DNA from 3 places in the Pseudarthrobacter sp. Hb11 genome. Region 3 is predicted to be linked to each of the others. Evidence: riboswitches for the same ligand, from Rfam matches in the RefSeq annotation. Region 3 holds a riboswitch; each other region holds the start of a gene.

Region 1 (9,875 bases), on a different contig from region 3:
GGTAGTACGGTGCGCGCATTTTGCCAAAGCGCTTAAGGCGAATCTTTACGGCCACTTTTGTGGTCACTCCTGTTTCAGAAAGGGGGTGAACCCGGCGTTCTGCACCCGTGGGGCGGGCCGTACTTGCGGGCTCGAAGGACAGGATCCGGACGCGGAGAGAGGGGCCACGCAGATCGAGTACCTGTTTATTGTGCCAGATGAGCGTCCGGATTTCGACTTGGGACCCCGCCCGCCGTCACCGGGCAGGGAAGCCGACGGTGGTGTCAGGAGGACCAGACGTACAGGCCGGTGCGTTCTGCGTCGTCGATTCCGCCGGCCAGTTCCGCCAGCTGCTGCACATAGGTCCGTGCCTGGGCTGCTTCGAACGGCATGTCGTCCTGGGCTGCCCACTGCTCGGCTACGTCGTCGAGGACGTTGCCTTCCCCCTCGGTTTCATAGGAGAGCAGGTCCGCCAGGGCACGGACCATGGCGGCCGGGACAGCCAGGAGCGAATCGCTCGAAACGTCCACCATGGTCAGCTCATAGTCGGACCCACCGGCGTGCACCGCAGTGCCGGCCAGGTCGCCGAGCTGCTCTACTTCGAAATCACTGATTCCCTGGATCCTGACAGCATCGCCGGCAGGCGCGCTTCCGCCCTGGTCCAGGATTCCGGCGCGCTTCAGCGCGCCTTCGTGGGTGGCCACAAAGATTTCGGTAAAGCCCATGGGAATTGCCCTCATTCCGTCGACGGTGCGGCCTTCAGGAAAGCGGCGCCCGCCGCCCCGGCCGTTCGGCTTCAGCCTAGTACAAAGCCCGCCCCTGCCCAGGCGCGGGGGGCCTGCGCAGGGGGCGCAAGCGTCAGCGGACCGCCACCCGGATTCTGTTGCGCCAGGGATCCTCGAACCGCAGCTCCGCGCCAGTGTGATGGGCCGGCAGCCCTGCGACCTTCAGGCGGTCCGCGAGAGCCCCGACGTCGTCTCCGGACGGCACCTCGATGAGTACCTCGCCGAGGCCGAGTGTGTCCTTGCGGGGCCCGGCGCCACGGCTGTTCCAGACATTCATGGCCATGTGGTGGTGGTAGCCGCCGGCGGAGACGAACAATGCCTGCCCGTGCCAGCCCGCAGTCTTTTCGAAGCCGAGGATCCCCACGTAGAAGTCGCGGGCAGAATGGACGTCGCCCACCTGGAGGTGGACGTGGCCAATTCCTGCCACGGATCCGTGCTGGCGCTCCAGGGATTCTTCGGTGAGGTGCTGTTCCAGGTAACGCTGCGGCGGCAGGGCCAGGCTGTCCATGACCACGTCGGTGCCGTTCCAGGACCAGTTGCTCCGCGGCCGGTCCCAGTACAGCTCGATGCCGTTGCCTTCCGGGTCGTTGAAGTAGAAGGCCTCACTGACGAGATGGTCGGCGCTGCCCGTGAACGAGCGGGGCTCGAACTGTGCCGCGGTGGCGATGGTGGCTGCGAGGTCTGCCTGGTTGTCAAAAAGCAGCGCCGTGTGGAAGAGGCCGGCCTCTCCCCTGCCCGGGAGGTTCAGCCCGGGAGCGGGCGCAAGGTGGACCAGGGGCTTCTGCAGGCGGCCGAGGTAGATTCCGCCGTCCTGCTCGGCGACAACCTCAAGCCCAAGGGCCCGCTGGTAGTAATCGGTCATAACCTTCATGTCGCCGACCTTGAGCATCACGGTGCCCATGGTGAGGTCGGCGGGAAGAAGGTCCTGGCTTGCGGTTTCTGCAGTCATGTGGGAACTCCCGGTGCTGGGGCCCTTTGGGGTGGGGGCCTATGACTATTAAAATTACTTGAAGCTTCAATTTATTCCAAGTGCCACAAAAGTCCTCCCGATGCCGGCATCAACGAAGGACGCGGCCGCCCAGCACAACGTTTGCCAGCCCGCTGACCGTTTCCGGAACCTTCCGCGGATCCTCCCTGCACAGCACGACGTCGGCGCGGGCCCCCTCCTGCAGACCCTCGGCGCCCAGCCACTCCCGGGCGCCCCAGCAGGCGGCGTCGAGGGCAGCGGCCATGGGAAGCCCTGCGTGATGGAGGGCAAGGATTTCATCGGCGATCCTGCCGTGCCGTATGACGCTGCCGGCATCGGTACCGGCGTAGATCTGCACCCCTGCCTCGTACGCCTCCAGCACCCGCTCCGCCCGGCGCTCCCACAGCGCGCGCATGTGTGCGGCGTACCGGGGAAACTTGGGCTCCGCCTGCGCTGCGATGTCCGGGAAAGTGGCGATGTTGATGAGGGTGGGAACAATGGGGATGCCCTGCTCCACGAACCGCGGGAGGTGCCGCGGCAGGAGCCCGGTGGCGTGTTCGATGCAGTCGATGCCCGCGTCCAGCATCTGGTCCAGGGTGTCTTCGGCAAAGCAATGCGCGGTGATCCGGGCCCCCTCGTCGTGCACCGCCTGGACAGCGTCCCTAACGACGGCGGCGGGAAACGACGGCGCCAGGTCACCGGCGCCGCGGTCGATCCAGTCCCCCACAAGCTTGACCCAGCCGTCGCCGTCCCGGGCCTGCTTCCGGACGGCTTCCACCAGGCCGTCCGGTTCAACTTCCTCAGCGAAACCCCGTAAGTACCGGCCGGTCCTGGCTACATGCCTGCCGGCCCGGATCAGCACCGGCGCGTCGCGGCTGTCCTGCAGGAAGCGGGTGTCAGCAGGGGAACCGGCGTCCCGGGCCAGCAATGTGCCTGCGTTCAGGTCCGTCCGGGCCTGTTCCTCCGCCGTCGCAGGATCCACGGCGCCGCCGGGTCCCAGCCCGATGTGGCAGTGGGCATCAACGAAGCCCGGAAGCACGCAGCCGTCCAGGACCCGTTCGGGAACGAGCGGCGGCCGGGTGAAGGTCAACAGCCCGTCAACGGACCACAGTCCCCGCCGCACGGTGTCCGGCCCGGTGAGCACCGGGCCGCTGAATTCGATAACTTCCGGCATTAGGCCCCTCTTCCTCGCCAGTCAGGCTAGCACCGGCAAGGTGACAAGCCCCTCCCGGACGGCTGTGGTAGCTTCGTTCCTGACCACACGGGTGCCCCTGCAGGGGCTGAGATCGGGCTGACGCAGCCTGCGACCGTTGAACCTGTCCGGGTAATGCCGGCGAAGGAAGTGAGTATTCCCTTGCGTACACCAAAAGCACAGCTGGGCCCCGCCCACATTCCGTCCGGTATGACGGCCGGCGGCCAGGACCAGCCACCTGTTACCCAGTCGCTGAAGTCCCATTCGCTGGCCTATATCCACGATGAAACCTCTGGTATCCGGGTGCCCGTCACTGAGATTTCCTTGGCGGACTCGCCAAACGGCGAGGCCAACGGCCCGTTTCGCACCTACCGGACGGCAGGCCCGGGAAGCGACCCCGTCCGTGGCCTCAACCCCTTCCGCGCCGAGTGGATAGCAGCACGTGGGGACACGGAAACCTACGGCGGCAGGGGACGGAACCTGTTCGATGACGGCCGCTCGGCTGTCCGCCGCGGTGCCGCCAGCGTGGAGTGGAAGGGCACGCCGCCGGTGCCCCGCCGCGCCGTCGAAGGCAGGACGGTGACGCAGATGCGCTATGCACGGCAGGGCACCATCACGCCCGAAATGCGTTTCGTGGCGCTGCGGGAGAACTGCGATGTGGAGCTGGTCCGCAGCGAACTGGCTGCCGGCCGCGCCATCATGCCGAACAACATCAACCATCCCGAGTCCGAACCCATGATCATCGGCAAGGCCTTCCTGGTGAAGATCAACGCCAACATCGGCAACTCGGCCGTCACCAGTTCCATCGCGGAAGAAGTGGACAAGCTGCAGTGGGCCGCGCAGTGGGGCGCTGACACCGTCATGGACCTGTCCACCGGTGAAGATATCCACACCACCAGGGAATGGATCATCCGCAACTCGCCGGTTCCGATCGGCACCGTCCCCATTTACCAGGCCCTTGAAAAGGTCAACGGCGAAGCGAACGCGCTGACCTGGGAAATATTCCGCGATACCGTCATAGAGCAGTGCGAACAAGGCGTGGACTACATGACCGTCCACGCCGGAGTCCTGCTCCGGTACGTTCCCCTGACCGCCAACCGGGTGACCGGCATCGTGTCCCGCGGCGGGTCGATCATGGCAGGCTGGTGCCTGGCGCATCACCGCGAAAACTTCCTTTACACGCACTTCGACGAGCTTTGCCAAATCTTCGCCAGGTACGACGTCGCGTTTTCGTTGGGCGACGGCCTGCGGCCCGGCGCGACGGCGGACGCCAACGACGCCGCGCAGTTCGCCGAACTGGACACCCTGGCCGAGCTGACGCAGCGCGCCTGGGAATACGACGTGCAGGTGATGGTGGAGGGCCCCGGCCACATACCGTTCCACCTGGTCCGGGAGAACGCCGAACGCCAGCAGGAGCTGTGCAAGGGGGCGCCCTTCTACACGTTGGGGCCGCTGGTTACCGACGTGGCACCGGGGTACGACCACATCACGTCTGCCATCGGCGCCACGGAGATCGCCCGCTACGGCACCGCCATGTTGTGCTACGTCACTCCCAAGGAACATCTTGGCCTGCCCAACAAGGACGACGTCAAAACAGGGGTGATCACCTACAAGATTGCGGCGCACGCAGCAGACCTCGCCAAGGGCCACCCGGGTGCGCACGAACGCGATGACGCGCTGTCCAAGGCGCGGTTCGAGTTCCGCTGGCGGGACCAGTTCGCGTTGTCCCTCGATCCGGTGACGGCCGAGGCATTCCACGACGAGACCCTTCCTGCGGAACCCGCCAAAACCGCGCACTTCTGCTCCATGTGTGGTCCAAAGTTCTGCTCGATGAGGATCAGCCAGGATATCCGGGACGAATACGGTTCAGCGGAGTCCCAGGCGGCACTTGCAAAGCTGGCGTCCGGCATGCGGGACAAGAGCCAGGAATTCCTGGCCGCCGGCGGCAAGGTCTACCTGCCTGAGCCGCGCGTCTCCGCCGGACGCCCGGGCGCCTAAGAGGCCCGGGCTGACTGGACCCGGCTCACGTCGCTGATGAACGAGCGGATAATGCGGTCCCCTTCGCGGGAGTCCTGGGGCCGGTGTCCTCCCGCCGCCGTGCGGTGCAGGGCGCCGGTTTCCCGCAGGTACCCGGCAATTTCCTCGTAAAGCGGCTCCCATCCCCCGGTCAGGACAAGGGTAGGAACGCCGGGAACAATGTGCAGCGGGGCTTCCCAGGAGGTGGCCTGGAGCCGGAGCCGCCTGGCGGAACGCTTCTCCTCCACCGTGGCCGGGTGTTGCAGGTCCGTGGCGTAGACCCTGCGGACAAACTCGCGCTGGAAATCCTGGTCACTCATCTGGTGCCGGACGTCGAACAGTGGCTGCATAAGACCGATGTGCGCGGCCGTGGCCGGCAGCTCGGCTGTCAGTGACAGGCAGGCCGGCTCCACCAGCGTCAAGGAAAAAACGAGGTCCGGACGTTCGACGGCTGCCATCATGGCTGAGATGGCTCCTTGGGCGTGCGCCACGATATGCCCTCCGGCAGCACCCCTGCCGTCGTCGGCAAGGGACCGCAACACAATGGCCGTGTCCTCCTCGAAGGAGGACTCTACGGGCTCCGCCACCGGATCGTAGCCGTGGCGGCGCAGGAACAGCGCGTCATAGGACAGTGCCATACCGTGCTGGCGCGGCCAGGCCACGGAGCCGAAGCTGCCGGCGCCGTGCACGAACACTACCCTCTGCTTGAACATGACCCAACCCTATTCCACGGCACCGACATCCCCGGGACCGCCCCAACAGACTTGCAGTTAGTGCACCGAAAAGCGCGTTTCAGAGCGTTATGTGCCAGTCAGTTGGGACAGGGGTTACTGGCCCAGGAACTTGTCGAAACCCTTGGGCAGGTTTAGCTGCGAAGGATCGAAGTCGCCTGTTTGCTGGCCGAACGCAGCTCCGGTGGGCAGCGCCTTGGCGGCATTGGCACGGCGGGCCTCAGCATCCTTGCGCTCCTGGGCGGCCTTGGCGGGGTTGCCGGACTTGGCCTTTTTCTTGGGGGCGTTCTTGGCGTTCTTCCGCGCGCCGGCGCCCGCTCCGGGCATTCCCGGCATACCAGGCATGCCCGGCATCCCGCCCTGGGCCATCTTCTTCATCATCTTCTGGGCCTGCGCGAAGCGCTCCAGGAGGCCGTTGACCTCGGAGACGTGCACGCCGGAACCGCGGGCAATGCGGGCCCGCCGGGAGCCGTTGATGATCTTGGGAGCCACACGCTCGTGCGGCGTCATGGACCGGACGATAGCCTCGACGCGGTCAATCTCGCGCTCGTCGAACTGCTCGAGCTGCTGGCGGATGTTCTGCGCGCCCGGCATCATCATGAGCATCTTTTTCATGGAGCCCATGTTGCGGATCTGCTGCATCTGCGCCAGGAAGTCGTCCAGGGTGAAGTCCTCCTGGTCGGCGAACTTCTTCGCCATCCGGGCGGCTTCATCCTTGTCCCAGGACTTCTCGGCCTGCTCAATGAGCGTGAGGACGTCACCCATGTCGAGGATACGCGAGGCCATCCGGTCCGGGTGGAAGAGCTCGAAATCGTCGAGGCCTTCACCGGTGGAAGCAAACATCACGGGCTTGCCGGTGACCGACGCAACCGAAAGCGCGGCACCGCCGCGGGCGTCGCCGTCGAGCTTGGACAGCACGATGCCGGTGAAGTTCACGCCCTCGTCGAAGGCGTGCGCAGTGTTCACGGCGTCCTGGCCGATCATGGCGTCAAGGACGAACAGGACTTCGTTGGGCACGATGGCGCGGCGGATCTGGCGCGCCTGCTCCATCATGTCGGCGTCCACGCCAAGGCGTCCGGCGGTGTCGACAATAACGACGTCGTGCAGCTTTTGCCGGGCTTCCTCAACACCGGCGCGGGCCACCGCCACCGGGTCACCGGCAGGGTGCTCAAGTTCGGATGACGTGGCTCCGGGGTGGGGCGCGAACACAGGCACCTTGGCCCGCTCACCAACCACCTGGAGCTGGGTGACGGCGTTCGGGCGCTGCAGGTCGCAGGCCACCAGCATGGGACTGTGGCCCTGTGCCTTCAACCATTTGGACAACTTGCCGGCAAGGGTGGTCTTACCGGCACCCTGGAGGCCGGCAAGCATGATGATGGTGGGCCCGTTTTTGGCCAGGCGGATGCGGCGGGTCTCTCCGCCGAGGATCTCCACCAGCTCCTCATTGACAATCTTGACGATCTGCTGGCTGGGGTTCAGTGCACCGGAAACTTCGGCACCCAGGGCGCGCTCACGCACCCGGGCCGTGAATTCACGGACAACGGGGACGGCAACGTCCGCGTCCAGGAGGGCGCGGCGGATCTCGCGGACTGTGGCGTCAACATCCGCCTCAGTGAGGCGGCCCTTGCCGCGGAGATTCTTGAAGGTTGCTGTCAACCGGTCAGAGAGTGAATTGAACACGCGCCGTGCACTTCTTTCAGTGGATGATCAGGACTCGACTATCTAGGGTACCAAGTCGGGCCCGCAAGGTGGCATGCTGGCAAAATGACGAGCCAAACAACAGTAAAAACCCTGCTTATCCTCGGCGCTTCCGGCGACCTCACCGGCCGGCTGCTCCTGCCAGGGCTGGCGCGGCTTGTGGCCAAGGGCCGCGCGGCGGGGCTCCGGCTTGTCGGGGCAGGCTCCGATCCCTGGACCCCGGAACAGTGGCGGGAAAGGGTGGGTACGTCCTTTGCGGCATCCGCGCGGTCCGCTGGCCCGGACGGCGTGCGGGCACTGGAGGATTTGGAAAAGGAAACCGTCTACCACCAGCTGGACGTCACGGCGGACGGCGCGCTGGCATCACTGCTCGCCACCCTTGAGGGTCCCACCGCCGTCTACTTCGCACTGCCGCCCCGGATCAGCCAGCTCGCCTGCGAGGCCCTCCGGCCTGAGCAGGTTCCGCCCGGGACGCGGCTGGTCATGGAAAAGCCCTTCGGCTCCAGCGAGGAATCAGCCCGCTCGCTCAACCGGACCCTGGTGCGGCTGGTACCGGAGGACCATATCCACCGGGTTGACCACTTCCTGGGCAAGGCCACCGTGCTGAACATCCTGGGCCTGCGCTTTGCCAACAACTTCCTGGAGCCCGTCTGGAACCGCCAGCACGTGGAGAAAGTGGAGATCATCTTCGACGAGGACCTCGCACTGGAGGGCCGGGCCCGCTACTACGACGGCGCCGGCGCACTCCGGGACATGATCCAGAGCCACCTGCTCCAGATTATGGCCCTGATGGCGATGGAGCCGCCGTCAACCATCAGCGAACGGGACCTGCGCGACGCCGTCTCCACGGTCCTGCGCGCCAGCAGCGTCGGTGCCCCCTACGCGGCTTCAACCAAGAGGGCGCGCTACACGTCCGGGACGGTGGCAGGGAAGGAAGTGCCTGACTACGCCAAGGAGGACGGCGTCGACGCGTCGCGGGGCACAGAGACCCTGGCGCAGATCCAGGTGGGGATCGATAACTGGCGCTGGAAGGGCGTTCCGTTCATCCTGCGCTCGGGCAAAGCAATGGGCGCTAAGCGCAAGGAGGCCGTGGTGACGTTCCGGCCGGTCCCCCACCTTCCCCAGGGCTTCACGGGCGTGGACGCACCCAACCAGCTCCGGATCGGTTTCGGGCCGGACACCCTCCAGTTCGACGTTGACGTGAACGGCCCCGGTGAGATCCTCAGCCTCAGCCGGCTCACCCTCGAAGCGGAACTGAGCGCCTCGGAGCTCCTGCCCTATGGTGAAGTGCTGGAGGGCGTCCTGGCCGGAGACCCGCTGCTCTCCGTCCGCGGCGATACGGCAGAGGACTGCTGGCGGATCGTGGAACCGGTCCTGAAGGCATGGCAACAGGGCACGGTCCCGCTGGAGGAGTACGACGCCGGATCGTCCGGACCCGCCGAATGGTCCGGTACCGCGCGGGCTGAGTAGCGCGGGCGGCCCAGCAGCGGTGGGTCGAAGTGGACAGGACGTCGCAGTCGGCAGGACAAACAGAAGAGCGGGCAGGAAACCTTTTGGTTTCCTGCCCCCTCTTCTGTGACTGAGTTTTCCGGGTAGCGTCCGCCTAGATGGCGGCGACTCCCCGTTCCCCGGTCCGGACCCGCACTGCCTCAAAGACATCCATGGTCCAGACCTTGCCGTCCCCGGCCCGGCCGGTGTTCGAGCTGGCGATGATGACGTCCAGGATGTCGTCGGCCTGCTCGTCGGTTGCCAGGACTTCCACCCGGATCTTCGGCAGGAGGTCCACGTTGTACTCGGCCCCGCGGTACACCTCGGTGTAGCCGCGCTGCCGGCCGTAGCCGCTGGCCGCGCTGACCGTCAGGCCCTGTACGCCGTAGGACTCCAGCCCTTCCCGGATGGCTTCGAGCTTCTCCGGCCTAACGATTGCGGTGATCAGTTTCATGCCCCCACGCTTTCCTTGCCTGTTGCTGATGCGGTCTTCTGGCCTTCCGCCGTGGCTTCGGCGGCCTGAGCGGCCTCCGGCTGCGTTTTGCCCGTAATCATGTCGTGCAGCGGCTGGAAGCTTCCGCCGTGGCCGCCAACACCGAACTCGTAGGCGGTTTCGGCGTGCAGGCTGAGGTCCACACCCACCGTCTCCTGTTCCTGCGAGACCCGGAAGCCCATGGTCTTGTGGATGGCCAGGGCGATGATCGCGGTCAGGATTGCGGAGTAGGCAATGGCGATGCCGGCTGCCGCGAGCTGGGCCCACATCTGGGTCATGCCGCCGCCGTAGAAGAGGCCGCCGCCCACGCCGTCGGTGGGCAGTGCGATGAAGCCGAGGGCCACGGTGCCGATGATGCCGGAGACGAGGTGGACGCCGACGACGTCGAGGGAGTCATCGAATCCCCACCGGAACTTCAGGCCCACTGCCAGGGCGGACGCTACACCGGCTACCACACCGAGGCCGAGGGCGCCGACGGGGCTGACGTTGGCGCAGGCCGGGGTGATGGCCACCAGGCCGGCAACCA
Region 2 (9,875 bases), on a different contig from region 3:
GGTGGTCCCCCGGTTGATGAGGCTTGCGCACAGCAGCGCGACGCCGGCATTCTTGCTGCTGTTAACGTCCACGGAGCCGGAGAGCGTGCGGCCGCCCTCCACCCGAAGGTGCGTCATCTGGGGTTTTCCCACGTTGACGATGCTCCGGCCGAAGATCGTCTCAAGGCGCTGGATCATTTTCAGGCTCAGGTTCTGCTTGCCCTGCTCCATCCGGGCGATGGCACTCTGGCTGGTCCCGAGCTCGGCGGCCAGCTGGCCCTGGGTCCAGCCCTTCTCGCCCCGGGCATCCCTGAGCATGGCGGCAACGTGTTCGGTGGTTTCCTGCGTCATGCCACAAATATATCACAAATGAGCTATACAATAGTCATTGTGGTCCGTGTAACGCTATCCTGAGAGCGTTTACCCACTACATGCGATAGCAGCGAGCTGCCAGCATTGTTGACCGTGCCTGCCGAACCGGAGGAAACTGGATAGACCCTCTTACTTTCGACGACGACGGAGGTGACAGTGCGCAGAACTCAAGACGCCCGGGTAACGGCTAGGCTGGCCGCCCTGCTGTTCGCTGTCCTGCTCCTGCTCCCTGCCGGGCCCGCGTCCGCGGCGCCCTCGCCGGGTGAAGGCCAGCAGTCCACGCTGGGCAACGATGTCTCCTGGCCCCAGTGTGAAAAGCCCCTTCCCGCGGAGCCGGCTTTTGCCATTGTCGGCGTCAACAACGGGTTGGCCAACAACACCAACCCTTGCCTGAGGGAACAGCTCGAATGGGCGGAAACCTTATCCGGCATTACGCCCCAGCCGAAGGTGTCCCTTTACGTCAATACCGCCAACCCTGGAAGCAGCGGCTCGTGGTGGCCCACCAGCAACGAATACCCCATACTATCGGCCGTCCATAACCCCTACGGCTCCTGCGAGGAGAACGACTACGGGAAAGCCTGCGCTTACATGTACGGCTACGCCAAGGCCTATGACGACGCCTACATCCGCGGGATCACCAACCCCTCGGACTATTTCTGGTGGCTGGACGTGGAAACCGAGAACAGCTGGTCCACCACAGACAAGGATGCGAACCGCACGGTACTGGAGGGCATGACGGACTTCTTCCACAGCATCGACGTTAAGGGAGTCGGGCTCTATTCAACCGGTCTCCAATGGGGCCGGATCGTGGGTACCGTCAGCAACTCAAGCAACCTCTATTCGCTGCCAAGCTGGCTGGCCGGGGCGCGCTCCGTCGCCGGGGCCAAAGCCAAGTGCTCGGACCCGCCACTGACCGACGGCGGTGAAGTGGCTCTGACCCAGTTCGTTTCCAGAAAATTCGACTACAACCACTCCTGCGACTGAGCTCCTGCGTCCGTCAGTCAGCTCCCCAGCCACACCATGTTCCACGTCCCTGCCCAGATTGCCGCAGCAAAGGCTGCACCCGCCATCAGCACGCCACCACCAAGAACCCATAGGTCCATTCCGCTGTAGGTGGATTCCCGCGCCCATGTCCGCCTTCCGCCGCCGAAACCACGCGCCTCCATGGTGACGGCCAGTCTTGAGGCCCGCCGGATGGCTTGAACCAGGAGCCCGAAGCTCTGGCCCAGCGTTGCCTTCAGCCGCTGCAGGGCACTGCCGCGGGAACCAACGCCGCGGGCACGGCGGGCCATCCCAATGGTCTGCCACTCCTCCGCCATCAGCCCCACCAGGCGCATGGCGGCCAAGGTCCCCAGCACAAACCGGTGCGGAAGGCGCGCCTTTTGCGCCAGCGCATCGGCAAGGTCAGTGGGATCGGTACAGCTCATCAGCAGCACCGCCGGGAGCGCAATTGCCAGGCCACGAAGCATGAACCCGACCCCAAGTTCCAGCGAGCCTTCGCTCATGGTCCAGATGCCGACGTCGATCAGCGTCTTTCCGCTGTCCGCCGCCAGGATGGAGGTGCTCCAGCCGCCGACGGCCGCGGCAAGGATCAGCGGCCACCCCCGCTGCCACAGCAGCGTCAGGGTGAGCCCCGCCAACGGGAACAGCAGGAACTCAAAGGCCAGCGCCACGGAGGCTGACACCCAGTCGATGGACAGGGCCAGCACGGCCGTGATCAGGAAGACGGCCGCGAACTTACTCAGCGGGTTGGCGCGGGTCAGCAGGGCGTGGTTGCCGCGGATGTTCAGCTCCTGCCTCACGGCGCCACCGCCGCTGCCGCCATGCGCAGTTCCGTTCCGCCCAGCGCGGCCGTGAATTCGGCGTCATGCGTCACGGACACCACGGCGGTGCCGGCGTCCAGGAGTTCGGACAGGAACGATGCCAGCTCCGCCCAGGTGTTGGCGTCCTGCCCGAAGGTGGGTTCATCCAGGACCAGGACCTGGGGATGCGCGGCCAGGACTGTGGCCACCGAGAGCCGCCTCTTTTCACCGCCCGAGAGCGTATACGGATTTGCGTCAACGAGTTCGGTGAGCCGGAGCCGCTCCAGCAGTTCATCCACCCGTTCCTCGCCGTGCCCGAGATGCCGCGGGCCAAAGCGCAGTTCGTCGAGCACGTTCCCGGTGACGAACTGGTGCTCGGGTTCCTGGAACACCGTGCCCACCCGCTCGATCAGCTGCTCCGCCTTCCATTTAAACGGGTCAATTCCCGCACCGCGACTAAGCGCCAGGGTGGCGGAAACCTTGCCGTCGACGGGCCGCAGCAGCCCTGCGAGGGTCAGTGCAAACGTGGATTTCCCTGCGCCGTTGGGCCCGGTGATGGCCAGGGCCTGCCCTGCCCGGACCTGCGCGGAAATCCCCTGTTGCACCGGCACGGGCGCCAGTTTGCGGAGACCCTTGCGGCGGGCACGTTCCCGCGATATGGCCAGTTCCTCGGCGGCAAGCAGAAGGTCCCCGTTGCCGGGAGCAGGATCCGCCGCACGGAGACGCGTAGCCGGCACGTGGCCAGGCACCCAGACCCCGGCCACGATAAGCATGCTCCGGGCTTCCCTGAGAACCTGGTCCGGCCGCCCATCCAGCAGCACGGCAGGATCCGTCGAAGAGCCCGGCTGCAGCACCACGATCCGGTCCACCAGGTCCTTCCAGACAGACACGCGGTGTTCCACCACCACCAGTGTTGCCCCGGTTTTGTCGAGGCAACGGCCAACGGCGTCACGCACCTCCACCACCCCGGCGGGATCCAGGTTGGCCGTCGGCTCATCGAGGAGGAGCAGCCCCGGCCGCATGGCAAGGATGCCCGCGAGCGCCAGCCGCTGTTTCTGCCCGCCGGACAGGGCCGACGTCGGGTGGTCCAGCGGCAGGTGGGAGAGCCCGACGTCGTCCAGGGCCTCATGCACGCGGGCCCAGATATCGGCGCGGGGCACGGCGAGGTTCTCGGCGCCGAAGGCGACGTCGTCACCTACCCGCGAGAGGACCACCTGCGTCTCCGGGTCCTGCTGCATCAGTCCGGCCCTGCCGCGCTGCCCGCGGGGGGAGGCGCCGTCAATCAGCAGCGAACCCGACTCGTCGGAATCCCCGGCCGCGCCGCCGTCGTCGGTGTCCTCAGCGTCCCCCAGCACCCCGGCCAAGGCATGGAGGAGGGTCGACTTGCCTGCCCCGGACGGGCCCAGCAGGAGCACGCGCTCCCCCGGCCGGATGTCCAGGTCAAGGGCACGGACAGCAGGCCTGGACCGCCCGGCATGCCGCCAGCCCCAGCCGCGGGCGGTGACGGCAGCCGGCTGCGACGCCACCGACGCGCCGTGGAGGGAAGGAGCTGTCATCAGGAGAGGACTGGCTCCGTAGCTGCCTTGCGCGACGCAAAGGAGCTCAGGACTCCGGTCTTCGCCAGGCCGCGGGTGGCGAGCCAGGACAGCGTGCCTGCGATGACGGCACCGGAGACCGCGGTGAAGATAATGTAGGCAAGCTTGTCCCCGCCGGAATAGGCGATGTTCCAGCCCCAGGGCGCGAAGGAGTCATTCAGGCCGCAGAACAGCCCGGCAGCAGCGCCGGCGAGCAGGGAAACCGGCAGGTTGAACTTCCGGTACACAAAAATCGCGAAGATGATTTCGGCACCCAAACCCTGGACAAACCCGGAGAACAGCACGGAGGCGCCGTACTGCGAGCCCATGAGCAGTTCGCCGGTGGCTGCAACGGTCTCGCAGAAGAGTGCGGCCCCAGGCTTGCGGATGATGAGCATGCCCAGTACCGCGGGGATCATCCAGCCGCCGGCCAATAAGCCGGTGAGCGGAGGGTAAAGGGCGTTCATGGGCGCCGAGACTGCGGCCGCCCCCTGGGACCAGGCCCAGAAAATGACGCCGCCGGCGATGGCGATCAACGCCGCCACCACGATGTCCACGACGCGCCAGGACCTGCTGGTGGTCTTCTTGATTGCTGTAGTTGCCATGCGATTCCTCCTGAGGAACAGGAGGGGAAAGCACGGCAACGGCACGCCGCTGCGGTGCTTCGAGAACTCGACTCCCTTGCGCCGGTACTAACCGGATCAGGTTCGAGGGTCTGCGGCTGTCCGCACTCTCAGCGCCCACCTGCGGATCCTGGCTTGGCCAGTGATGCCCGACGGCGGCGCTCCCCTGTCGTTGAATGTTTCTGTTGGTAAATATTTGCCCTGGTGGGCGGGGTCCAGTTTACACCGGAGGAGGGGTAGATTGTGGGCCATGACTGCCAATTCCCCCCATGTGACTGAGTTCGATCCGGATTCCGATGCCACCCAGCCGGAAGGTTCGCTGCAAGCGCTTATCGCCCGGATTGAGGGCGAAATCCGGGAGCTTCAGTTTCCTGGCTTCTCCATGGACGATGCACTGAATCTGGGGCTGCTGCTCGTCGAGCTGGGCAAGGAGGGCCAGTTCCCCATCGCGATTGACATCACCAGGGGCGAGCAGGTCCTGTTCCATGTGGCCCTGACCGGTGCCACCCCGGACAATGAGCACTGGATCCGGGCCAAACAGCGCACCGCCGCCCGGTACGAGGCGCCCTCCCTGCTGGTGGGGCTGCGCGCCCGGCTCGGCGGCGGACGGATTGAGGACCAAGGCTGGTTCGATCAGAGCCGGTATGCCGCCCACGGCGGCTCGTTCCCCGTGTACGTCACTGGCGTGGGGGCAGTGGCCACGGTAACTGTTTCAGGGCTTCCCCAAGTGCAGGACCACAACCTGGTGGTACAGGCCCTGCGCGAGGTCCTCAGCTCCATGCGCACGGACTGACGCCGGGCCTCAACGGGCGCAATGGACCCCCGGGAACGCCCGGAGTACATTCAAAGCGGGTGGCGGGAAAGTTCCAAAGGAGGGGCGCCATGCTCGGTAATGCAGCCGACAACCAGGTGCGGGCGGCCGTGGACAAGGCCGCGGAGGAAATGATCTACATCGGCCCGGACCACCCTTACTATCCCCTGCTGGCGGAACTGGTGTCCGCCGTCGGGAATGCCTGGCAGCAGGGGTATGAGCACGGCCGCCGCGGCGGGCACCATCCAAACCCCTATGTGTGGAGCACCCCGGAGGATTAAGGCCACCAGCGGCCGCGGAAATTGTGGCTGGCAGGGCGGCCGGCAGCTGCGCGGGTTCCAACAGCAGGATGGCCTTACTTAGCTTATATTAGTAATCATGCTTACTATGTTGTCTCCAGGCTTTTGAGGAGACAGGTCATGACAGTCAGCACCCGCGCCACCGGAGCGAGGACAGGCCTGCAAAAGGCGGCCCTTGCAACGGGTACCCTCTTCCTGCTGGTGGGTGTCCTGGGGTTCATCCCCGGGATCACCAGTGATTACGAAGCACTGGGCATGGCCGGACACGGTTCGGGAGCCCTGCTTATGGGTGTCTTCCAGGTGTCGGTCCTGCACAACATCGTGCACCTGGCCTTCGGCGCGGCCGGACTGCTGCTGGCGAGGACCCACCAACAGGCAAGGAGCTTCCTCATCTACGGGGGCGTCATCTACCTTGTCCTGTGGCTGTACGGCCTCCTGGTGGGCGATGAGACCCCCGCAAACTTTGTCCCCCTTAACGGCGCCGACAACTGGCTGCACCTTGCCCTGGGCCTTGCCATGATCATCCTCGCCATCCTGCTTTCCCCGCGCACCACCCCACGGCGCAGCCGCAAACGTGACCTGAAATCACAGCCTTGACCGAAGCCGCCACCGTCGACGGCGCAGCACCGGCAGCACCCCTGCCGCCCAAAGGAGCATCATGAAGATCCCGGAACCCAGAGGTCCCATCAGTACCGCCCTGTTCAGTGCCCTGGCAGTTACCGCCGGGACCGACGACGCCGCCGCAGGCGTCGAGGAACTGCGCCGGCAGGTCACGGCACAGCTGCAGGCAGCCGCCGACATCATCGGGGACGACGACGTCCAGCTGGCACTTTTCTGCCTCTACGAGCTTCACTACTCCGGCCTTGAAGGCGTGGGGGACGACTGGGAATGGGAGCCGGGCCTCATCCAGGTCCGCCACCTGCTTGAAAGGCCATTCGAAGCAGCGCTGCGGGCAGCAGCCGAATCAGCAGCAGGGGAGCTGGACCTGCCGCCTGCGGCAGAGTTGACCAGTGACGCCGTGGCCGACGTCCTGTTCGGCCTTGCCGCCGCCGACACCGGACCCAGCGTGTCCCGCTATGTGTCCAAAAAGGCGACCCTGGAGCAGCTCAAGGAGTTCCTGGTCCACAAGTCGGTCTACCAGCTCAAGGAAGCGGACCCACACACCTGGGCCATCCCCCGGCTCACTGGCAGGCCGAAGGCTGCACTGGTGGAGATCCAGGCCGACGAGTACGGCGGAGGGCGCCCGGAACGCATGCACAGTGCGCTCTTTGCCCGCACCATGCGGGGCCTGGGAATGGACGACCACTACGGCGCCTACCTCGACGCAGTCCCGGCCGTGTCCCTTGCAGCGGTGAACATGATGTCCCTGTTCGGGCTCAACCGGCGGCTCCGCGGCGCCATCACCGGACACCTTGCCATCTACGAGATGACCTCCTCACAGCCCAACCGCCTGTACGGCAACGGTTTCCGCCGGCACGGCTTCGACGCCGAGGTGACCCATTACTTCGACGAGCACGTGGAAGCCGACGCGGTCCACGAGCAGATCGCCGGCCGCGACCTCGCCGGAGGTCTCGTAGAAGCGGAACCCGAACTGCTGGGGGACGTTCTTTTCGGGGCGACGGCTGTCATGGCGATCGATGGCCGGCTTTCGACACACCTTTTAGCCTGCTGGGAAAACGGCGAGACTTCGCTGAGGGCGGCAGTGCCGGCAGCAGCGTGAGCACAACAGCCATCAAGCAGTCTGCCGAATACATCCTGCCGCTGCGCTGGACCGGGGATTCGGACCTTCCGGACCTGGCTGCCTACCTCGGGCGCCTCTCCGGGTGGATACCCGTGACCGTGGTGGACGGCTCCGCTCCGGAGCTGTTCGAGCGGCATCGGGCCGCCTTCCCGCCTGCCATCCGCCACATCCGTCCGGAGCAGGGCGGCAACGGCGGCAACGGCAAGGTGGCCGGTGTGATGACCGGCGTCCGGGCGGCCGGGGCGGAGCTGCTGGTAATAGCCGACGACGACGTGCGCTACACGCGCGAATCGCTCGCCGCCGTCGTCAATCACCTTGAGTCGGCGGAGGTTGTGCGGCCGCAGAACTACTTCGACCCCCTGCCGTGGCACGCTTGGTGGGACACGTCCAGGACCCTGATCAACCGGGCCTGGTCCGCAGACTTTCCGGGCACGCTGGCCGTGCGCCGGAGCGCGTTGCTGGTTACCGGCGGCTACGAGCCGGTCCTCTTCGAAAACCTCGAGCTGATCAGGACCGTCAAGGCTGCCGGCGGCCGGGAGAAGATCCTGCCGGACCTGTTTGTGGCCCGGAAGCCGCCCGGGCCGCGCCACTTCCTCAAGCAGCGCACGCGCCAGGCATACGACGACTTCGCCCAGCCACTCCGCCTCGCCGCGGAACTTTCCCTGCTTCCGGTGATTGCCGCAGCAGCCTGCCTTCCCTCGAGGCACCGCGGTAGAGCCTTCCTGGCACTGGCGGCGGCACCGGTCATCATTGCCGGAATCGGGCGGCGGCGGCACAACGGGACAACGGTCTTCCCCTTCCGCGCAGTGTGGTGCGCACCGCTGTGGGTCCTGGAGCGGGCGGTCTGCATTTGGATCGCCCTTGCCTACCGCTTGGGCGGGGGTGTCCCCTACGCCGGGACCCAGCTGAAGACTGCAGCCCACTCCGAAGCCGAACTCCAGCGCCGGCACTCCGGAATGCTGGGCGCCATGCACCAACAGCACCCACAGACTTCCGCCCGCAAACCCCACCAGGAGCAGCCATGAACCAGGAACCCGCCGAAAGCTCAATCGTGGTGTGCCCCGACGGGCCGCTGATTGTCCGGGGCGACTTTGAAATCGTGACGCCCTCCGGGGACCCGGTCCCCCGGCAGCGCCAGACCGTGGCGCTGTGCCGCTGCGGCGCATCGGCCATCAAGCCCTACTGCGACGGCACGCACAAAATGATCAAGTTCAGGACGGAACCGCCGGCGGACTGACAAGGCCGGTGCCGAGGATCAATGTAAGTCCCGCTGTTGACAGCCCGGGGCTGGTCAAGAAGGATGGACGACATCCTGAAAACGCTTTCTCAGCAGGAGGGCGCGCGTCTTGCACAGCCTGCACAGCGCCATCGACCGGAAGTCGCTGGTCCGCCGTCACAACGTGGAGCAACAAAGCCTTGATCCGCGCAGTCCCGTCTCAGTAGGAAACGGGGAGTTCTGCTTCACCGTGGACCTCACCGGCCTGCAAACCTTCCCCGCGGCGTACCCGGTGGGCGCCCGAAGCGAACTGCCACCGGGCACGCTGCTGGGCACGCAGTCCCAGTGGGGCTGGCACTGCGTTCCGCCGGACGGGAACTACCGGCTGGAGGATTCCAGCATCCTCTACGACTCGCCGCGGGGACCGGTGCCGTACGTGGACATGGCAAGCGGCATGGTGGACGGAGAGGAAACCCGGACGTCCCCTTCGGAGGCCTGGCTGCGAGCCAACCCGCACCGCCTCGACCTGGGCAGGATCGGATTCACCCTTTCCGGCAGCAATGCAGGCCCTTTGGATGTTGAAGACATTTCAACCCCCTGCCAAGCACTCGACCTCTGGACCGGCACGGTCACCAGCAGCTTCACCCTCCGTGGCCATCCGGTGAGCGTGACGACGGCGTGCCATCCGGACCGGGACGAACTGGGGATCCGTGTGGAGTCCTCCGCGCTCCGCCAGGGCCTGGGCATCTCCTTTGCTTTCCCCTACGGCTCGAATGCCTGGCATGACGCCGCCGACTGGTCCCACCCTGAAGCCCACACCACCTCGCTCGAAGAGTTGCCCGGAAACCGCATTTGCCGGCGCTGGCTGATACACCGGGAGCTGGACTCATCCGGCTACCAGGTGGCGGTCACAGGGGCCGGGGTGGAACTCAGTTCCACGGGCCCGCACGAGCTTGTGCTGCGGGCCGTAGGCGGACACGACGTCCTGGACGTCGCAGTCCATTTCATCAGCACCGGTCAAGGTGACTGCCTGCTTCGTGGCAGCGCTGGAATCGGCAAGGGCGGGTCCGGAACCGGCACGCCGGCCACCGCCCTGCCAGGCACCGCCGTGGTGGAGGCATCCCGGGCCTGCTGGCCGGACTTCTGGAAGTCAGGAGGCGCCGTCGAACTCGGTGGCACTGACGATCCCCGGGCAGCGGAACTGGAACGCAGGATAGTTCTCTCCCAGTACCTCACGGCCATCAACTGCTCGGGTTCCCTGCCACCGCAGGAGACCGGGCTCGTGTGCAACTCCTGGCGCGGCCGCTTCCACCTTGAAATGCACTGGTGGCACGCAGCCCACTTCGCGCACTGGAACCGCACCCCGCTCCTGCTCCCGGCGCTGCGCTGGTACGGCTCCGTCCTGGAACGGGGGCGTCAAACAGCCAAAAGCCAAGGGTTCGACGGCGTCCGCTGGCC
Region 3 (9,875 bases):
GCTGTCCGCACGGGCTTGTCCAAAACCGGACCTACCCCGGGCACGATGTCGACGCCAACGCCTGCCAGCTTCAACGGGATGACGATGTCGGAAAAGAAGATGCCCGCGTCCACGTCGTGGCGGCGGACTGGCTGGAGTGTGATCTCCGAAGCAAGCTCCGGCCGCAGGCAGGAGTCCAGCATGGCGATGCCTTCGCGGACCTTGAGGTATTCAGGAAGGGAGCGCCCGGCCTGCCGCATGAACCAGACGGGGCGGCGGGATGGCTTCCCGCCCCGGTAGGCCGTGATCAGCGGCGAGTCTGCGGTGCGGCCATCCACCAGTGGATGGTCTGCAGCAAGGGCGCCGGCAGCGGACGTGGCAGGGCTGGAAGTCATGCCTTCGATTGTGCCCAAAAACGGCAGTAAAAGATAACGACAGTCTGTCACGCGAGGGGCAGCTGCCAGCGCCCATGCCCGCGCGTGGCAGGAATCACAGCCCCGGCCACCCGCTTCCGCGCCGGACAGTTGTTCTACCGAGGAACGAAAAAGCTATGATTGACCTGCTGTGGTTCTTTTCTCATTGGTGGCTACACACGCCGACATCGATCTTGAGACCGTTGCTCAGTTGAGCAACGGTGCTTCCGGGATCGCCACATCCGCTCTCTCCGGATCGCCGGCAGTGACGGGTGCGGTGGTCCTTGCCACCTGCAACCGGTACGAAATCTACGGCGAAGCCCTCCACCCGGACGACGTCGAAGCCGCCCGCGCTGCCCTCGTCGCCCAGATCAGTGACGTGAGCGGGCTGAGCGAACCGCTCGTCTCCCGCTCCTTCAGCACCCGCACCGGCCCCGAAGTAAGCCAGCACCTCTTCGCCGTCAGCGCCGGGCTGGACTCCGCTGTGGTTGGAGAGCGCGAAATTGCCGGCCAGGTACGCCGGGCACTCATCACCGCACAGCACGAAGGAACCGCCAGCTCAGGGCTCGTCCGGCTGTTCCAGGCCGCGTCCAAGACCGCCAAGGACGTCGGCGCCCAGACTGCCCTCGGATCAAGGGGGCTTTCCATCGTTTCCGTAGCCCTGGATCTGGCAACTGACCTTTCCGAGAACCCGGACTGGTCCGGCAAGAAAGTGGTGGTCTTCGGCACCGGAGCCTACGCCGGTGCCACGATGGCCCTGCTGCGCGAACGCGGCTGCACCGACATCTCCGTCTTCTCCTCTTCCGGCCGCGCCGAAGGCTTTGTAGCCACCCGCGGTGGCACCGCCCTCGATGCCGAGTCGCTGCGCCCCGCCGTCGCCGCCGCTGACGTAATGATCGGCTGCAGCGGTTCGGACACCCGGGTCGAAGCCGACGAACTCGCCCTGGTGCGTGCAAATTCGGCGCAGCCGCTGATTGCCATCGACCTCGCCCTGACCCATGATTTCGACCCCGGCGTGGGCGAGCTGGACGGCGTTGAGCTGCTGACCCTGGAATCCGTGCGCCTGGCCGCACCGCAGGAACAGGCTGAATCACTGACGCAGGCAAGCGGCATCGTCAGCGGCGCTGCCAAAGCCTTTGAGCAGGAACGGGAGGCCCGTTCCGTGGATACCGCGATCGTCGCACTGCGGCGGCACACCATGAACGTCCTGGACGCGGAGATGGAAAAGGTCCGTGCCCGGCACGGCTGCACCGCCGCGGCCGAGGAAGTGGAGTTCGCACTCCGGCGCATGGTCAAGCAACTGCTGCACGTCCCCACCGTGCGCGCCCGCGAACTGGCCGCCAACGGCCAGCAGGACGAGTACGTCGCCGCCCTGGAGGCCCTCTACGGCATCACCGTTGAGCAGCCGGCAGCCCGAGCCGTTCCGCAGGCTGAATGCCCGGTGGACCACAGCGGTCTCGAAAGCGCCTGACCACCTGGGGCAACGCCCGCTCACATACAGCCCGTTTTCAGGCAACGCCCGCTTACTTTCTTCAAGCAAGTGAGCGCGCGTCCTGCAAAGGGGCGCTTTAAGTGAGCGGGCGTCGTTGGGCCGGGTTCAGTAGACGGGCTTGTGGGGCTCCACCTCGCGCACCCAGGCGAGGATGCCGCCGTCGAGATGGCTGACCCGCTGATAACCGGCCTTCTGCGCGGCGGCCAGCACGTTTGCGGATCTGGTCCCGGCCTTGCAGAGGAACACAATGTCCCGGTCCTGCGGGAGCTCCTGCCACGCCTCGCCCGCAAGGATCCGTCCCTGTGGTATGAGCACGGCGCCGTCGATTCGAACGATGTCGTATTCGCCGGACTCCCGCACATCCACCAGCTCAAAGTCCTTCAGGCCGGCATTGCGCGATGCGAGCATGGTGGCCAGCTGGGTGGCGGTGACCGTGTGTTCCGTGTCCGCCTGCGCCGCCGGCGTGATGCCGCAGAACGCCTCGTAATCCGTCAGCTCCGTGATGGGCTCAGCTGCCGGATCCTTCGAGACACGGATTTCGCGCCAGCTGCCGCCGAGGGCGTCGAACAGGGCCACGCGCCCCAGCAGGGAACGTCCGACGCCGGTGATCAGCTTTACTGCCTCGGTGACCATCAGCGATCCCACGGCAGCGCAGAGCATGCCAAAGACGCCGCCCTCACCGCACGAAGGGACGGAGCCCGCGGGCGGCGCCTCAGGATAGAGGTCGCGGTAGGTGGGACCGTGCTTTTCCCAGAAGACGCTCACCTGCCCGTCAAAACGGAAGATGGAGCCCCAGACGTACGGCTTACCCAGGATGGCGGCGGCGTCGTTGACTAGGTAGCGGGTGGCGAAGTTGTCGGCGCCGTCCAGGATCAGGTCGTAGCCGGCGAACAGCTCCAGGGCGTTGGAAGCATCCAGGCGGACGTTGTGCAGCCGGACATCCACCAGCGGATTGAGGGCGGCGATGGCGTCCCGCGCCGATTCGATCTTGGGCCGCCCGACGTCGGCCACGCCGTGGATGACCTGGCGCTGCAGGTTGCTGAGGTCAACGGCGTCATCGTCGATGATTCCAAGCGTTCCCACCCCTGCAGCCGCAAGGTAGAGCAGAGCCGGAGATCCGAGCCCGCCGGCGCCGATCACCAGTACTTTTGCGTTCTTGAGCCGCCGCTGCCCCAGCGCCCCGATCTCGGGAATAATGAGGTGCCGCGAATAGCGTTCCACCTCGTCAGGAGTGAGCTCACCTGCCGGTTCAACGAGCGGATCCAGTGAAACAGTCGAAACATTTGCGGTGAATGTCGAAGCCATACTTCAATGTATGCCCCGGGATACCGCCGGGTCATATTACCCCGAAGTAGAGTGGGGGTAACTGCAAGGGAAAGAAGGACAACTGTGGTCCATGAAGCACGGGCTGACGGCCCGTCCGCAGCCGAACCGCAAACCGCTCCGCGCCCCGCCGGGCAACGGTCCGCCCGGCTTCCCCGGGACGAGCGACGCGCGCAACTCCTTTCCGCGGCACAGGAAGTCTTCGTGGCCAACGGCTATCACGGCGCAGCCATGGACGAAATCGCTGAGACGGCGCACGTCAGCAAACCGGTCCTGTACCAGCACTTCCCCTCGAAGCGGGAACTGTACCTTGCCCTGCTCGAAAGCCATCTGGCATCCCTCACTGACCTGATGCTGGGAGCCCTGAACTCCACCACGGACAATGATGAACGCGTGCAGGCCGTCATGCGGGCTTATTTCCAGTTCATCGCCAACGATGACCAGGCCCACCGGCTCGTATTCGAATCCGACCTCATCAACGATCCCGATGTCAGCGCGCGGCTGGAGACGTTTAACCGGACGTTTGCCGATGCCATTGCACGCGTCATCGCCGAGGACACCAAGCTTCCCCACCTGGAGGCAGAGCTGCTGGGCCGCGGGCTTGCCGGGATGGCACAGGTCAGTGCCCGGTACTGGCTCGAAACTGACGGGAACCTGGACCTCAATGTGGCCAGCGACCTCATCTACCGTTTAGCTTGGCGCGGAATCTCTCGCTTCCCCAAAGAGTCCTAGACTACAAATAAGACATAACCCGAGAAACGTGAACCGGCTGGGAGGCCCCCTGTGGAAATTAAGATCGGCGTGCAGAACGTTGGCCGCGAAATTGTCCTGGAGTCAAATGATGATGCAGACTCAGTGGCCAAGGTCGTGCAGGAAGCCATCAGCAACGGCGGCGAACTGCGCCTGAAGGATGACAAAGGACGCCTGATCATTGTTCCCGGCAAGGCACTGGCGTATGTGGAAATCGGCGCCGAAGAGGTCCGTCGCGTAGGTTTCGGCCAGTTCTAGCCCCAGGCACCGCTGACGGGCGGTTATTTCAAGGAGAGCCATGCTTTCGCTGACCATCGTGGTGCTGGTGACGGCGGCCGCAGGTTTTATCGTCTGGGCCAACGACAAGCGGCACACAAAATACGGAGTAGTCCTTCCCGCGGCCGTTAGCGTGGGTGTCGGAGCTGTCAGCTGGATCATCCTGATGGCTGCGGGCTTTGGCTACCGGCCGGGGATGACGTGGCTGCCGTGGGTCCTGCCCATGGTTCTGGGAGCGGCCGCGGCGGTTGCTGTGGTCCTCTACTTGGGCCGCACAAGGGCCAGGCATGACCTGCAACGGTTGACTGATGCCCTGAAGCTCTAACCGAATCGCAAGTACGGAATCGCAAGCCAAGCAACGACTATGACCACTGCCCTTGGGCGGTGGTCACAGTCGGTTAAGAGCTGGCAGGGTGCCTCTCCGGCTCAGCAACTGCCTGGAGCGCGGCTGCAGCTTCACGCACCGCTTCGGCCGCGCCCACGTCGCGGGCTGTGACCTCTCCCCCGGCGTCGTGGGAGGTGTAGCAGAGGAACACCCGGTTGTACCGCCAGTCCAGGTCAGGGTGGTGGTTTTGTTCCTCGGCAAGGCGCCCGACGGCGGCAATCAGCTCAAGTGCGGCAGCCGCCGTCGGCAGCTTGTACACGGTCACCAGTGCACCCTCGCGGTACCGCCAGTCCGGCAGGACAGCCAAGGCGTCCTCGAGCCGCTCGGGAGAAAGAACGTCCTTGCCGGCCATAGCTGCTCCTCGCCTGATGGTTGGCGTCCGCGGCACCGGGAGCGGGCTACAGGAACTCGGCCCGGCCCTCCATAGCCGACGACGCCAGTGCATGTTCGCGACGCGGGATCCTGCCGGCCGCTTTCGCCAGCCTACCGGCGATCACCGCGTGTTTGAAGGCCTCCCCCATCAGCGCAGGATTTTGGGCACGGGTCACGGCGGTGGCCAGAAGCACGGCGTCGCACCCCAGCTCCATGGCCAGGGCCGCGTCCGAGGCAGTACCGATGCCGGCGTCCAGAACCACCGGCACCGCGGCGCGGGACACGATCAGCTCGATGTTGTGCGGGTTCAGGATGCCCAGTCCGGTGCCGATCGGCGCCCCGAGCGGCATCACCGCGGTGGCCCCGAGGTTCTCAAGCCGCAGCGCGAGGACGGGATCGTCGTTGGTGTATGCGAAGACCTTGAAGCCCCTGTTGACGAGTTGTTCCGTAGCGTCCACCAGCTCGACGGCGTCCGGCAGCAAAGTCTGTTCATCGGCGATGACTTCAAGCTTCACCCAGTCGGTTTCCAGCGCCTCACGGGCGAGTTCGGCGGTCAGGACGGCGTCCCGCGCCGTGAAGCAGCCTGCAGTGTTGGGCAGCACGCGGATGCCGTGGTCCAAGAGCAGCTGGAAGAGTGAGCCCGTCTCCGCGGTGGAATACCGCCGCATAGCCACCGTGGTCAGTCCCGTGCCCGAGGCCAGCAGGGCTGCTCCCAGTCCGTCCAGGCTTGGCGCGCCGCCGGTGCCCATAATGAGCCGGGAGGTCAGTGCGACGCCGTCAATCACCAGCGGATCGTCGTGGCCTGCAAGGCTTGTGGTGGTGACGATTTCGGTCATGGTGTCAGCCTCCCTGCACTGCCGTGACGAGCTCAACGTCGTCGCCGTCCGCGAGCGCAGTGGCAAACCACTGGCTGCGGGGCACGACCTGTGAATTGTGGGCCACGGCCACGCCAAGTTTCCGGCCGTCAGTTGCCTGGCCGCTGGCAGCGAGGGGGCGCCCGGTGACCTCGCTGACGAGCACGGTGATGGAGGCACCCTCGGGCACAACGTGCAGGGTTCCGTTCAAGGTGATGTTCATGCTGTTTCCTTTATGGGCGGTGTGTTGCGAAGGCGGGCAGGAGTGCGGGCACCTGGCTTGGCGGAGAAGCGGCCCGGGTTGAAGGCAGCCCAGCGGGGGTCTTCATACCCGTCCAGGAGCTCCCGGCAGACGGCAGCGGCGGCCGGCGCCAGCAGGACTCCGTGGCGGAAAAACCCGGTGGCGATGATGAGGCCGGCAATGTGCCCGGAGTCCGGCGCAGCGTCCTTACCAGCGGCGGGAACCCGCCCCAGCAGCGGTGCGTTGTCAGGAGTTCCGGGGCGGGCCCGGGCCGTGGATTCCAGCAGCTCGAGTTCGGCGACGGCGGGAACCAGCACCTGCGCGTCGCGGAGGAGCCGGTAGACGCCCCCCGCGGAGACGGCATCGGCGGCCGACGGCGCATCCTCACGCTGGGTTGCCCCGATCACCACCGTGCCGTCCCGGCGGGGCACGATGTAGACCGGAACGCCGTGCACCAGCCCGCGGACGGTGGACGTCACCAGCGGCTGCAAATGGCCGGGAACTGCGAGGCGCAGGATGTCCCCGTGGACGGGCCGGAGCGGCAGGTGCAAGTCTTTGGGCAGTGCTTCCAGGGCTGCCGCATGCAGCCCGTTCGCCACGACCGTTTCGGCGGCCAGCACCGTTCCGCCGCCTGCGAGGCGTACGCCGGCAACGGCTCCGTCGTGCCACAACAGACCGGCAGCCCGGGCCAGGACCGCGTGATCGTCGACGGCGCCCGCTGCTGCAGTGCCGGGCCCGGCGGCTCCGTTCCCGTTCCCGACCCCGTCCCCGTCACCGTCGCCGGTCAAGGCAGCCTGCAGGCAGGCCACCAGCAGCCGCGGATCCACCTGGTGGTCTGCGGGGGTGTCCAGCGCGCAGGCAATCCCGGGACTGAGAAGTGGCTCGCGCTGCCGGGCAGTCCGGACGGTCAGCGGTTCAACGGAAAGGCCGTTCGCCTGCTGGACGGCGCGCAGGTCCATCAGTGCCCTGCGGTCGGCGGCGTCCGCACCCACGGCGAGGGTCGGCGTCGTGATGTATCCCGGATCTGCCCCCGATGCTGCTGCGAGGCGGGCGGCGAAGGCGGGCCAGCGGGCCGAGGCGTCCAGCATGAATTCCAGGAGATCCTCTTCCTGATAGTGCAGCTCGCTCACCGGAGCCAGCATTCCGGCGGCAGCCCAGCTGGCCCCCGTACCCGGTGCGTCGTCGATGACCACCACTGTCCGGCCGGAGCGCTTCGCCTCCCAGGCGATGCTGTGGCCGATGACTCCGCCGCCGATGACTGCCACGTCGGCCTGGAAAATTCCGTCCACGCGCCTGGGCGGGCTGTCTACAGGGCAGTTGGATGGTACGCGCATGTGTCTCCTTCCCTACGCCGGCATTAACCGGATCAGGTCAAGCGGTCGGCTCTGACGCCCTCTCAGCCCGGCGCTTTGTGACAGCTGCCGCGGGCTCCCGCAGTACGAGGCAAGTGTAGAGGAACTAGTCTTTTCCCCATGAATGTGACCCATACCCCCGCCGCCGGCACCGATGTCCTCAGCAATGCCAAGGTCAGCAACGGCCTCCACGCCGCCCGCCTCTACCTCTGCACGGATTCCCGCACGGACCGCGGCGACTTTGACCAGTTCGTCGATGCAGCATTTGCCGGCGGGGTGGACATCATCCAGCTTCGGGACAAGTCCATCGAGGCAGCCGAGGAGCTGGAGCTCCTGGCAGTCCTCAAGGAGGCGGCAGAACGGCACGGCCGGCTCTGGGCGGTCAACGACAGGGCGGACATCGCTGTTCTGTCCGGCTCGCCGGTATTCCACATCGGCCAAAAAGACCTGCCGCTGGGCGCTGCGCGGACCTTGCTCAACGGCAACGCGGCCATTGGCCTTTCCAGCCACAGCCCTGTTCAGGTGGACGCCGCCCTCGCTGCGGCCGCGGCCCCCGCTGGGCTGGACTACTTCTGCGTCGGCCCGGTCTGGGCAACCCCCACCAAGCCCGGGCGGGCCGCCGTCGGGCTCGAGCTGGTGCGATATGCCGCCGAAGTTGCGCGTTCAGGGCAGGATGGGCAGCCCGACGGCGGTGTTCCCTGGTTTGCGATAGGCGGCATCGACCAAATCAACGTGGAGCAGGTGGTGGAAGCGGGCGCCCGCCGGATTGTGGTGGTCCGCGCCATTACGGAGGCCAGCGATCCGGCAGCCGCCGCAGCGTCGCTGCTCGCCGCCCTAAACGCCCCCAACTCCTGACACCCGCTACCTGCCACCTGCCACCTCCGAAGGCGCGGTACGCGGTAGGGCCACCAACGGCACTCCGGGCCCGGTGCCTGCACTATGGCGTGAATTCGGGCTAGGCTGATTTTCGTGTCACACCATCGGCTGGGTCCCAACGTCCACGAGCACACCAACGCGCTCGAGGAAGCTCTGGGCGCCCTGCGGACCGAGCTTGAGCTGCCGGGCTCCTACCCTGAGGACGCGGTGGCTGACGCGAAAGCGGCAGTTGAGTCCCTGCAGCTCCCTGACGAGGACCTCACCGGCGTCGACTTCATCACCATCGATCCGGCGTCGTCCACGGACCTGGACCAGGCGCTGTTTATTGAAGCCGACGGCGATGGCTACCACGTGCTGTACGCGATCGCGGATGTCCCCGCCTTTGTGAACCCCGGCGGGCCCCTGGACGCAGAAACGCGACGCCGGGGCCAGACCTTCTACGCCCCCGACGGGCGGATCCCGCTGCATCCGGAAGTGATCAGCGAACAGGCCGGCAGCCTCCTCCCCGGCCAGGACTGTTCTGCCTTCGTCTGGGACTTCCGCCTGGACAGCGCCGCCGAGGTGAACTCGGTGACCGTGAAACGGGCCAGGATGCGCAGCCGCGCGAAGCTCAGCTATAAAGAGGTGCAGGCCGAACTCGATGCCGGCTCCGCCTCGCCGGTACTGCAGCTCCTCAAAGAGGTGGGACTCAAGCGCGTTGAGCTGGAACGGGTCCGCGGCGGCGCGAGCCTGAACATGCCGGAACAGGAGATTGTCCAGCTTCCCGACGGCGGCTACCGGATTGCCGCTGCTCCCCAGCTTCCGGTAGAGGACTGGAACGCCCAGATATCCCTCATGACAGGGATGGCGGCGGCTCAGCTCATGCTGGCTGGGAAGGTGGGCATCCTGCGCACCATGCCGGCCCCGGATGAGCGCTCCCTGAACCACTTCCGGCTGCAGACCGAGGTTCTTGGCAAACCCTGGGATGGCGAAGTCAGTTACGGCGAATACTTGCGCAGCCTGGACCCCACCGAACCCCGCCAGCTGGCCATTATGCACTCAGCCGGCATGCTGTTCCGGGGCGCCGCCTACACCGCCTTTGACGGCTCCCTGCCGGAGGACGCTGACCAGTCGGCCATCGGTGCCGCCTACGCCCACACCACCGCGCCGCTGCGCCGCCTGGTGGACCGCTTTGTGCTGGTGATCTGCGAGGCTTTGAGCAACGGCGGCCATGTGCCGGGGTGGGCGCGGGATGCCCTTCCAACCCTGCCCGAGATTATGGCCGGCTCCGACCAGCTCGCGTCTCGGATGGAGCGCATGGCTTTGGATACCGTGGAGGCGGCCCTACTGGTCAACCACATTGGGCAGGAATTCGAGGCGATCGTGATCTCCGGGTCCAAACCGCAAAAAGAGAACGGTAAAAACGGGAACGGCAACGGCAGGAACGGGAACGGGAAGAACGGCAACGGCAACGGCGGTTCGGGCATTATCCAGATCGCGGACCCCGCCGTGACCGCCCGTTGCGCCGGTGAACTGGAGTCCGGAACCAAGGTCCGGGTCCGCCTGGTCTCCTCGGATATCGC

What was found. Region 3 has a riboswitch for thiamine pyrophosphate ahead of AC50X7_RS04935 (FAD-dependent oxidoreductase). Riboswitches for the same ligand answer to the same signal wherever they lie in the genome.
Region 1: another riboswitch for thiamine pyrophosphate. It lies ahead of thiC (phosphomethylpyrimidine synthase ThiC); the one in region 3 lies ahead of AC50X7_RS04935 (FAD-dependent oxidoreductase).
Region 2: another riboswitch for thiamine pyrophosphate. It lies ahead of AC50X7_RS08175 (ECF transporter S component); the one in region 3 lies ahead of AC50X7_RS04935 (FAD-dependent oxidoreductase).

What each region holds. Positions count from the first base shown of each region.
Region 1 covers NZ_JBWZCM010000016.1:17,480-27,354, forward strand. The annotation lists gene rpsP (30S ribosomal protein S16) at 1-55, opposite strand, end outside; gene AC50X7_RS16905 (hypothetical protein) at 264-704, opposite strand; gene AC50X7_RS16910 (VOC family protein) at 838-1,713, opposite strand; gene AC50X7_RS16915 (amidohydrolase family protein) at 1,823-2,905, opposite strand; TPP riboswitch at 2,983-3,090, shown strand; gene thiC (phosphomethylpyrimidine synthase ThiC) at 3,134-4,921, shown strand; gene AC50X7_RS16925 (alpha/beta fold hydrolase) at 4,918-5,652, opposite strand; gene ffh (signal recognition particle protein) at 5,767-7,350, opposite strand; gene AC50X7_RS16935 (glucose-6-phosphate dehydrogenase) at 7,435-8,838, shown strand; gene AC50X7_RS16940 (P-II family nitrogen regulator) at 8,972-9,310, opposite strand; gene AC50X7_RS16945 (ammonium transporter) at 9,307-9,875, opposite strand, start outside.
Region 2 covers NZ_JBWZCM010000003.1:333,797-343,671, forward strand. The annotation lists gene AC50X7_RS08155 (UDP-N-acetylglucosamine 1-carboxyvinyltransferase) at 1-330, opposite strand, end outside; gene AC50X7_RS08160 (glycoside hydrolase family 25 domain-containing protein) at 508-1,335, shown strand; gene AC50X7_RS08165 (energy-coupling factor transporter transmembrane component T family protein) at 1,353-2,153, opposite strand; gene AC50X7_RS08170 (ABC transporter ATP-binding protein) at 2,150-3,709, opposite strand; gene AC50X7_RS08175 (ECF transporter S component) at 3,709-4,332, opposite strand; TPP riboswitch at 4,388-4,528, opposite strand; gene AC50X7_RS08180 (heme-degrading domain-containing protein) at 4,601-5,143, shown strand; gene AC50X7_RS08185 (hypothetical protein) at 5,233-5,442, shown strand; gene AC50X7_RS08190 (DUF4383 domain-containing protein) at 5,581-6,057, shown strand; gene AC50X7_RS08195 (iron-containing redox enzyme family protein) at 6,119-7,180, shown strand; gene AC50X7_RS08200 (glycosyltransferase family 2 protein) at 7,177-8,226, shown strand; gene AC50X7_RS08205 (CDGSH iron-sulfur domain-containing protein) at 8,223-8,438, shown strand; gene AC50X7_RS08210 (hypothetical protein) at 8,548-9,875, shown strand, end outside.
Region 3 covers NZ_JBWZCM010000002.1:256,154-266,028, forward strand. The annotation lists gene hemE (uroporphyrinogen decarboxylase) at 1-374, opposite strand, end outside; gene AC50X7_RS04895 (glutamyl-tRNA reductase) at 544-1,863, shown strand; gene moeB (molybdopterin-synthase adenylyltransferase MoeB) at 1,990-3,189, opposite strand; gene AC50X7_RS04905 (TetR/AcrR family transcriptional regulator) at 3,274-3,939, shown strand; gene AC50X7_RS04910 (DUF3107 domain-containing protein) at 3,991-4,215, shown strand; gene AC50X7_RS04915 (hypothetical protein) at 4,256-4,558, shown strand; gene AC50X7_RS04920 (4a-hydroxytetrahydrobiopterin dehydratase) at 4,632-4,970, opposite strand; gene AC50X7_RS04925 (thiazole synthase) at 5,017-5,826, opposite strand; gene thiS (sulfur carrier protein ThiS) at 5,831-6,067, opposite strand; gene AC50X7_RS04935 (FAD-dependent oxidoreductase) at 6,064-7,419, opposite strand; TPP riboswitch at 7,412-7,530, opposite strand; gene thiE (thiamine phosphate synthase) at 7,558-8,292, shown strand; gene AC50X7_RS04945 (RNB domain-containing ribonuclease) at 8,407-9,875, shown strand, end outside.